DNA from 2 places in the Sediminibacillus dalangtanensis genome. Region 1 is predicted to be linked to the other one. Evidence: a T-box and tRNA genes for the amino acid it is inferred to sense, from the RefSeq annotation. Region 1 holds a T-box; the other holds one or more tRNA genes.
The links. The T-box of region 1 lies ahead of ileS (isoleucine--tRNA ligase). A T-box ahead of a tRNA ligase gene usually reads a tRNA of that ligase, here a tRNA-Ile.

Region 1 (4,529 bases):
GGGAGCAAAGCTCTGGATGCTGCTCATCTTCCCCTACTGTCTCCGATGATACCCAGCAGCGTTCACATTTTTCTCCCGGATGTTTTTCAACCCGAACAGCAACATGCTCGTATCGTTTCGCTTCCGAATTGCTTTGCTGGATTTCCAAACCAGAAACAATCAACAATTGTTGGAGGTATTCAATACTGTTCAGCAAATCTTTTGTTTCAGAATCATTTGGCACAACTTGAATAGTTGCCTCCAATGATTTTCCGATGACTTTCTCTGCACGTGCTTCTTCCAACGCTTTCAGGATATCATCCCGAATATCCATAAACCGATCCCATTTTTGCTTCAGTTCATCCTGACCCTCGAATTGTTCTGGCTGTGGCATATCGGTCAATTGTACACTTTCCGCTTCTGTACCAGGAATATACTGCCAAACCTCATCGGCGGTATGGGAAATAATCGGTGACAATAGCTTGACCAATGCCGTCAAAATTTGATGGTAGACGGTCTGGATGCTTCTTCTTCTATGATCGTTGGCCGATTCAATATACAATACATCTTTGGCAAAATCTAAATAGAAAGAACTTAACGAAATCGAACAGAAATTGTGGATATTGTTATAAATAGTCGAGAATTCGTAATGATCATAAGCATGTCGTACTTTCTCGATAAGCTCCTGCAATTGAATCAGCATGTAACGGTCCACTTCTTCTAAATCTTCATAAGACACTTTATCTTTGGATGGATCAAAGTCCTGCAGGTTTCCGAGCATAAAACGGAACGTATTACGAATCTTACGATACCCTTCAGAAGTTTGCTTGATGATTTCATCCGAAATTCTCACATCTGCCTGATAATCGACAGAAGCAACCCATAGTCTTAAAATATCCGCACCATATTGTTTCATGATTTTAGAAGGAACGACTACATTACCTACCGACTTACTCATTTTTCTGCCTTGACCATCCAGTGCAAAACCATGGCTGATAATTGCTTCATATGGTGCCTTTCCTGTCACAGCCACCGCAGTGGAAATGGACGAGTTAAACCAACCGCGATATTGGTCGGATCCTTCCAAATAAACGTCTGCCGGCCGTTGAAGTTCCGGGCGGCCTTTCAAAACGGCTTCATGGGAGGAACCGGAATCGAACCATACATCCATGATATCTGTTTCCTTTGTAAACTTGCCGTTAGGACTGTGTTCGGAAGTGTATCCTTCCGGAAGCAGATCTTTCGCCTCCCATTCAAACCAGATGTTTGATCCATGCTTCCGGAACAATTTGGAGACATGTTCAATCGTTTCCTCGGTAATGATAGGTGTACGATCCTCTCCGTAAAACACCGGAATTGGTACTCCCCAAGCTCTTTGACGCGAGATACACCAATCTTCCCGATCTCGGACCATGTTGAACAGTCTCGTTTCACCCCAGCCAGGGTACCAGTTGATTCGTTGAATTTCATTCAGGATATCTTCGCGAAAATCTTTGATGGAAGCAAACCATTGATTGGTTGCACGGAAAATAGTCGGTTTTTTCGTTCTCCAGTCATGAGGATAGGAGTGCGTAATAAATTCGAGTTTTAATAAGGCACCCACTTCCTCCAACTTTTGTGTGATCTCTTTATTGGCAGAATCATAAAATTGCCCTTCAAAACCAGGTGCTTCATCGGTGAAGTTTCCTTTTTCATCAACCGGGCAAAGCACCTCAAGACCATATCTGTTGCCTACATAAAAGTCGTCTTCCCCATGCCCAGGTGCAGTGTGAACACACCCAGTACCACTTTCTGTTGTGACATGTTCCCCAAGCACTACCAGGGAGTCACGGTCGTAAAAAGGATGCTTCGTGACGACGCGCTCTGCATCCCTGCCTTTAAACGTCTTGATTACTTCTGGATCGTTCCACTCAAGCACTTGGGTAACAGTCTCCAGCATGTCATGAGCGATTACGTACTTGTAACCATCCACTTTCACTACTGCATAATCCAAGTCAGGGTGAAGACTGATCGCCAGGTTGGCAGGGATCGTCCATGGAGTTGTCGTCCAAATGATGAATTTCTCATCACCATCCAGGACATCTTTCCCGTCTTTCACCTCAAACGCAACATAAATGGAAGCCGATCGCTTATCTTGGTATTCAATTTCCGCCTCGGCAAGCGCTGACTCAGAAGAAGGGGACCAATAAACCGGTTTAAGCCCTTTATAAATATATCCCTTTCTCGCCATCTCACCGAAAACCTTGATCTGGGCAGCTTCATAATCCTTGTTCAATGTAATATAAGGATTTTCCCAATCGCCACGAACTCCCAGCTGCTTAAACTGCGTCCGTTGATTATCGACTTGCTTTAAAGCATATTCCGCACACTTTTGTCTAAATTCAGCCACCGTCATTTTCTTGCGGTTGACTTTCTTTTTTGCCAGCGCCTGTTCAATCGGCAATCCGTGGGTGTCCCAACCGGGAACATACGGAGCATGGAAGCCGGCCATTGACTTATACCTTACAATAAAATCTTTCAGTATCTTATTCAAGGCGTGCCCCATATGCAGGTCCCCATTAGCGTATGGAGGTCCATCATGAAGGACGAATAGCGGTCTTCCTTCCGTGCGCTGCTGGACTTTTTCGTACATCTTGTTCTGATCCCATTCTTCCTGCATCTTCGGCTCTTTGTTCGGCAAGTTTCCCCGCATCGGAAAAGCTGTCTTTGGCATGAGCAACGTTTGTTTATAATCCATCTTCTCTTTCCTCCTTGTTAGCTGTGCAAATCTATCTGCAAATAGTCTAGACAATCCACGAATGGCAGGAAAATAAAAAAAGCCCCTCTCATCCCGAAGGGACGAGAAGGACTCGCGGTACCACCCTTATAGAAGGACAACGAAAGAATCCTTCCACTTGAAATTCGTAACGTGAACAAGACGTCCGCCCCTACTCTATTTCAACGCGGATACTTAAGGGTGATTTTCCAGAAAGGCTCTGTTCCGGGCTCACACCGTCCCCGGATCGCTAATACAGCATGCTTCTTCCTGTACTGTCCCTGTCTTCGTATTTATCAATTAATTTACTTTACAGAAATAGTAGCATTATGTTTATGAATTATATGTAAAATTCATGAAAACGTCAAGGTTTAATAATTATTTTCGACTGCCTCTTTTTCATATTCAGTTTCCGGATCGACTTCTGTGGTCAGCAATCCGTCCCAGTCATCATTTTCAATCATATCAAGCTGGGCTTCTACAAGCATTTTCAAACGGGTTCTGAACACCTTTGCCTGTTTTTTCAGTTCTTCTACTTCCATTGCTATCCGACGGGATTTATGCAATGCCTCATTGATAATCCGATCCGCATTTTTTTCCGCTTCTTTGATGATCAGTTTGGATTCTTTTGTGGCATTCCCCTTCACTTCCTCGGCAGTTTCCTGTGCTACCAGGATCGATTTGTTCAAGGTCTCTTCAATATTCGTAAAATGGCCCAATCGCTCATTTAACTGGTCTAACCTTTCTTTCAAATCCTTTTTTTCCCGAATGACCGTCTCATAATCTTTGATAACCTGGTCCAGGAATTCATTCACCTCATCTTCATCATATCCTTTGAATTTCCGGGTGAATTCCTTGTTATGAATATCTAGTGGTGTCAATGGCACATCGGCCACCTCCTGTCTGTTAGAATAATTTAGGATAACAAAAAGTGCGCAATACTGTAACAGAGAAATTCGACAAAATCGAAGAAAATCCTGCATGTTTTTTGCTTATTTCAAGATTTCCGCAGTAATTTTCCATTTCTCTTTTTTACTACGTCCATGGATTTCCTTCACATGACTTCTGCCTTTTCCCCTTAAAGACAACAAATCACCCTGTTCCAAAGTAAAAGCCGGGGAGTCAACGACACGGAAGTTGACTTTCACTAATCCTTTTTCGATGAACTGCACGGCTGTTTGCCGGGAAACTTGATAAATTTCTTTTACCAGGACGTCCAGACGAAGGGAAGCTACCGTCATATTTTTTTCTTGCCATTGCTCCTCTTTCTCCATCAACCGTTCAAATGATACTTCTTCGAAACGGACACCGGCGTTTTTTATGTTAGTCAAATTCATTTTGACATACGGCGCTATTTCAGCTGCTGTTATAATTTGGATAAGCCCGTCCTTGACAACTAGATCACCGAGTTTTTTTCGTTTGATTCCCATGGAAAGAAAGGCACCCATAACATCACGATGTGCCAGGCTGACAAATTTAACTGGATAATCAGCTTCAAGCAGTACCAACTCGAAATCATCCAGTACTATCTCTTCATAATAAGGGGCAAGTATGGCTCTTTTTCTTTCAGCAGAAGGGCTTCCTCCAAATAGACGCCAACGAAAATCTTCTTTCCCGCCAATCAAAGAACCGAAAATTTTCTGTTCGCGCGGATCGAGAAAGTCTGTCACCTTTCGCTGATAACTGCGTTCCAATTCCTCCTGCCAGGAAAGTACTTGATCAATAAAAGGTTGTTCTTCTTTACGAAAGTGTTGATAAATATCCATTGAGTCACCCAACTGTTTCCATTAGTGTT
Region 2 (4,529 bases), 1.6 Mb from region 1:
GATTGGGTCATATCGGATACTAGCCACTTGGCTTTGGATAGTCTGGCGAAGAAAATCAACGAGCATAAAAAAGCATAATCAAGCGTGACGTGTCATAGCTAAGTTTTCCATAAGGAATAGGATGGAAAGCTTTTAAATTTACTATTGATAAACAAACAGTGGTGTGGTATATTATTTTTTGTTGCAAGTCAGCGCTAAATGTCTGTGTTCAACAATAAAAATATTTTGTTCCAAAAAACATTGACACTTACTTGTAACCATGTTATATTATATTTCGTCGCCAAAAACGACGCAACAAAATTTGATCTTTGAAAACTGAACAAAACAACCAGTATGTCAAGCGAGATATACAAGCTAGTTTTTGAACGAGCAAGCAAGCTCACTTTTTATGGAGAGTTTGATCTTGGCTCAGGACGAACGCTGGCGGCGTGCCTAATACATGCAAGTCGAGCGCGGGAAGCAGGCAGATCCCTTCGGGGTGAAGCCTGTGGAACGAGCGGCGGACGGGTGAGTAACACGTGGGCAACCTGCCTGTAAGATCGGGATAACTCCGGGAAACCGGGGCTAATACCGGGTAATACCTTCCTCTGCATGGAGGAAGGTTGAAAGGCGGCCTTTTGGCTGTCACTTACAGATGGGCCCGCGGCGCATTAGCTAGTTGGTAGGGTAATGGCCTACCAAGGCAACGATGCGTAGCCGACCTGAGAGGGTGATCGGCCACACTGGGACTGAGACACGGCCCAGACTCCTACGGGAGGCAGCAGTAGGGAATCTTCCGCAATGGACGAAAGTCTGACGGAGCAACGCCGCGTGAACGATGAAGGTCTTCGGATCGTAAAGTTCTGTTGTCAGGGAAGAACAAGTACCGTTTGAACAAGGCGGTACCTTGACGGTACCTGACGAGGAAGCCCCGGCTAACTACGTGCCAGCAGCCGCGGTAATACGTAGGGGGCAAGCGTTGTCCGGAATTATTGGGCGTAAAGCGCGCGCAGGCGGTTCCTTAAGTCTGATGTGAAAGCCCACGGCTTAACCGTGGAGGGTCATTGGAAACTGGGGAACTTGAGTACAGAAGAGGAGAGCGGAATTCCACGTGTAGCGGTGAAATGCGTAGATATGTGGAGGAACACCAGTGGCGAAGGCGGCTCTCTGGTCTGTAACTGACGCTGAGGCGCGAAAGCGTGGGGAGCGAACAGGATTAGATACCCTGGTAGTCCACGCCGTAAACGATGAGTGCTAGGTGTTAGGGGGTTTCCGCCCCTTAGTGCTGAAGTTAACGCATTAAGCACTCCGCCTGGGGAGTACGGCCGCAAGGCTGAAACTCAAAAGAATTGACGGGGGCCCGCACAAGCGGTGGAGCATGTGGTTTAATTCGAAGCAACGCGAAGAACCTTACCAGGTCTTGACATCCTCTGATTCCTCTAGAGATAGAGGTTTCCCTTCGGGGACAGAGTGACAGGTGGTGCATGGTTGTCGTCAGCTCGTGTCGTGAGATGTTGGGTTAAGTCCCGCAACGAGCGCAACCCTTGACCTTAGTTGCCAGCATTCAGTTGGGCACTCTAGGGTGACTGCCGGTGACAAACCGGAGGAAGGTGGGGATGACGTCAAATCATCATGCCCCTTATGACCTGGGCTACACACGTGCTACAATGGATGGTACAAAGGGAAGCGAAACCGCGAGGTGAAGCAAATCCCATAAAACCATTCTCAGTTCGGATTGCAGGCTGCAACTCGCCTGCATGAAGCCGGAATCGCTAGTAATCGCGGATCAGCATGCCGCGGTGAATACGTTCCCGGGCCTTGTACACACCGCCCGTCACACCACGAGAGTTGGCAACACCCGAAGTCGGTGAGGTAACCTTTTTGGAGCCAGCCGCCGAAGGTGGGGCCAATGATTGGGGTGAAGTCGTAACAAGGTAGCCGTATCGGAAGGTGCGGCTGGATCACCTCCTTTCTAAGGATAAATTAGCTCTTACGAGCTAAACACAGGACATACTTGGTTGTTTGGTTCAGTTTTGAGGGATCAATTCCCTATACCCGTATTATCTTCTCCGCAAGGATGGGCCTGTAGCTCAGTTGGTTAGAGCGCACGCCTGATAAGCGTGAGGTCGGTGGTTCAAGTCCACTCAGGCCCACCATCCATTCGGGGCCTTAGCTCAGCTGGGAGAGCGCCTGCTTTGCACGCAGGAGGTCAGCGGTTCGATCCCGCTAGGCTCCACCATTTTAATTACTTGTACCTTGAAAACTAGATAAGAAAATAGGAAGTGAAGGCGACTGCTCAGCAGGAGCCGGAACTAGACTATGCAAGACATTCAACGACATTGAAGTAACACGTCATTCACGAACGATAAGTTAAGTGAAGAAGGGCGCACGGTGGATGCCTTGGCACTAGGAGCCGATGAAGGACGGGACAAACACCGATATGTCTCGGGGAGCCGTACGTAGGCATTGATCCGGGAATTTCCGAATGGGGGAACCCCCTGCCCGTAATGGGGCAGGACGCTTATCTGAATTCATAGGATAAGTGAGGCAGACCCGGGGAACTGAAACATCTCAGTACCCGGAGGAAGAGAAAGCAAATGCGATTTCCCAAGTAGCGGCGAGCGAAACGGAAACAGCCCAAACCAGAGAGCTTGCTCTCTGGGGTTGTAGGACACTCCATCGGAGTTACCAAGAAACAGTTTAAGCGAATCGATCTGGAACGATCAGCCAAAGAAGGTAAGAGCCCTGTAGTTGAAAGATTGTTTCCTCCGGAGTGGATCCTGAGTACGGCGGAACACGAGGAATTCCGTCGGAATCCGGGAGGACCATCTCCCAAGGCTAAATACTCCCTAGTGACCGATAGTGAACCAGTACCGTGAGGGAAAGGTGAAAAGCACCCCGGAAGGGGAGTGAAAGAGAACCTGAAACCGTGTGCCTACAAGTAGTCGAAGCCCGTTAATGGGTGACGGCGTGCCTTTTGTAGAATGAACCGGCGAGTTACGATCTCCTGCAAGGTTAAGTCGGATAGACGGAGCCGCAGCGAAAGCGAGTCTGAACAGGGCGAATAGAGTAGGGGGTCGTAGACCCGAAACCGTGTGATCTACCCATGTCCAGGGTGAAGGTCAGGTAACACTGACTGGAGGCCCGAACCCACGCGTGTTGAAAAACGCGGGGATGAGGTGTGGGTAGGGGTGAAATGCCAATCGAACACGGAGATAGCTGGTTCTCTCCGAAATAGCTTTAGGGCTAGCCTCAAGAGTTGAGTACTGGAGGTAGAGCACTGATTGGACTAGGGGCCCTCATCGGGTTACCGAATTCAGTCAAACTCCGAATGCCAGCCACTCGATCTTGGGAGTCAGACTATGGGTGATAAGGTTCATAGTCGAAAGGGAAACAGCCCAGACCGCCAGCTAAGGTCCCAAAGTATACGTTAAGTGGAAAAGGATGTGGAGTTGCTTAGACAACCAGGATGTTGGCTTAGAAGCAGCCATCATTTAAAGAGTGCGTAATAGCTCACTGGTCGAGTGACTCTGCGCCGAAAATATACCGGGGCTAAACGTATCACCGAAGCTGCGGATTGTTCTTGCGAACAATGGTAGGAGAGCGTTCTAAGTGCAGCGAAGTCAGACCGTGAGGACTGGTGGAGCGCTTAGAAGTGAGAATGCCGGTATGAGTAGCGAAAAAAGAGTGAGAATCTCTTTCACCGAAAGCCTAAGGTTTCCTGAGGAAGGCTCGTCCGCTCAGGGTTAGTCGGGACCTAAGCCGAGGCCGAAAGGCGTAGGCGATGGACAACAGGTGGATATTCCTGTACCACCTCCTTTCCGTTTGAACGACGGGGGGACGCAGAAGGATAAGGAAAGCGCACTGCTGGTCATGTGCGCCCAAGCAGTAAGAGAGTCGGATAGGCAAATCCGTCCGGCAATCTCAAGCTGTGATGGGGAGGGAAATAAAGTACCGAAGTTCCTGATTTCACACTGCCAAGAAAAGCCTCTAGTGAGGAAAGAGGTGCCCGTACCGCAAACCGACACAGGTAGGCGAGGAGAGAATCCTAAGGTGATCGGGAGAACTCTCGTTAAGGAACTCGGCAAAATGACCCCGTAACTTCGGGAGAAGGGGTGCTTCTTTTGCGAGAAGCCGCAGTGAATAGGCCCAAGCGACTGTTTAGCAAAAACACAGGTCTCTGCGAAGCCGTAAGGCGAAGTATAGGGGCTGACACCTGCCCGGTGCTGGAAGGTTAAGGGGACGCGTTAGCCGCAAGGCGAAGCGTTGAACCGAAGCCCCAGTAAACGGCGGCCGTAACTATAACGGTCCTAAGGTAGCGAAATTCCTTGTCGGGTAAGTTCCGACCCGCACGAAAGGTGCAACGACTTGGGCACTGTCTCAACGAGAGACCCGGTGAAATTATACTATGCGTGAAGATGCGCATTACCCGCGACAGGACGGAAAGACCCCGTGGAGCTTTACTGTAGCCTGATATTGAATGTTGGTACAGCTTGTACAGGATAGGTGGGAGCCTTAGAAACCGGAGCGCTAGCTTCGGTGGAGGCGCC

Region 2: it encodes a tRNA-Ile, which carries the amino acid that the T-box ahead of ileS (isoleucine--tRNA ligase) is inferred to sense. The anticodon was not compared.

Annotation. Positions count from the first base shown of each region.
Region 1 is NZ_CP046956.1:1,701,682-1,706,210, reverse strand. Features, by position in the region: gene ileS (isoleucine--tRNA ligase) at 1-2,716, opposite strand, end outside; T-box leader at 2,811-3,031, opposite strand; gene ERJ70_RS08605 (DivIVA domain-containing protein) at 3,106-3,621, opposite strand; gene ERJ70_RS08600 (YlmH family RNA-binding protein) at 3,727-4,500, opposite strand.
Region 2 is NZ_CP046956.1:59,763-64,291, forward strand. Features, by position in the region: gene pgmB (beta-phosphoglucomutase) at 1-78, shown strand, start outside; rRNA gene ERJ70_RS00370 (16S ribosomal RNA) at 386-1,951, shown strand; tRNA gene ERJ70_RS00375 (tRNA-Ile) at 2,059-2,135, shown strand; tRNA gene ERJ70_RS00380 (tRNA-Ala) at 2,143-2,218, shown strand; rRNA gene ERJ70_RS00385 (23S ribosomal RNA) at 2,348-4,529, shown strand, end outside.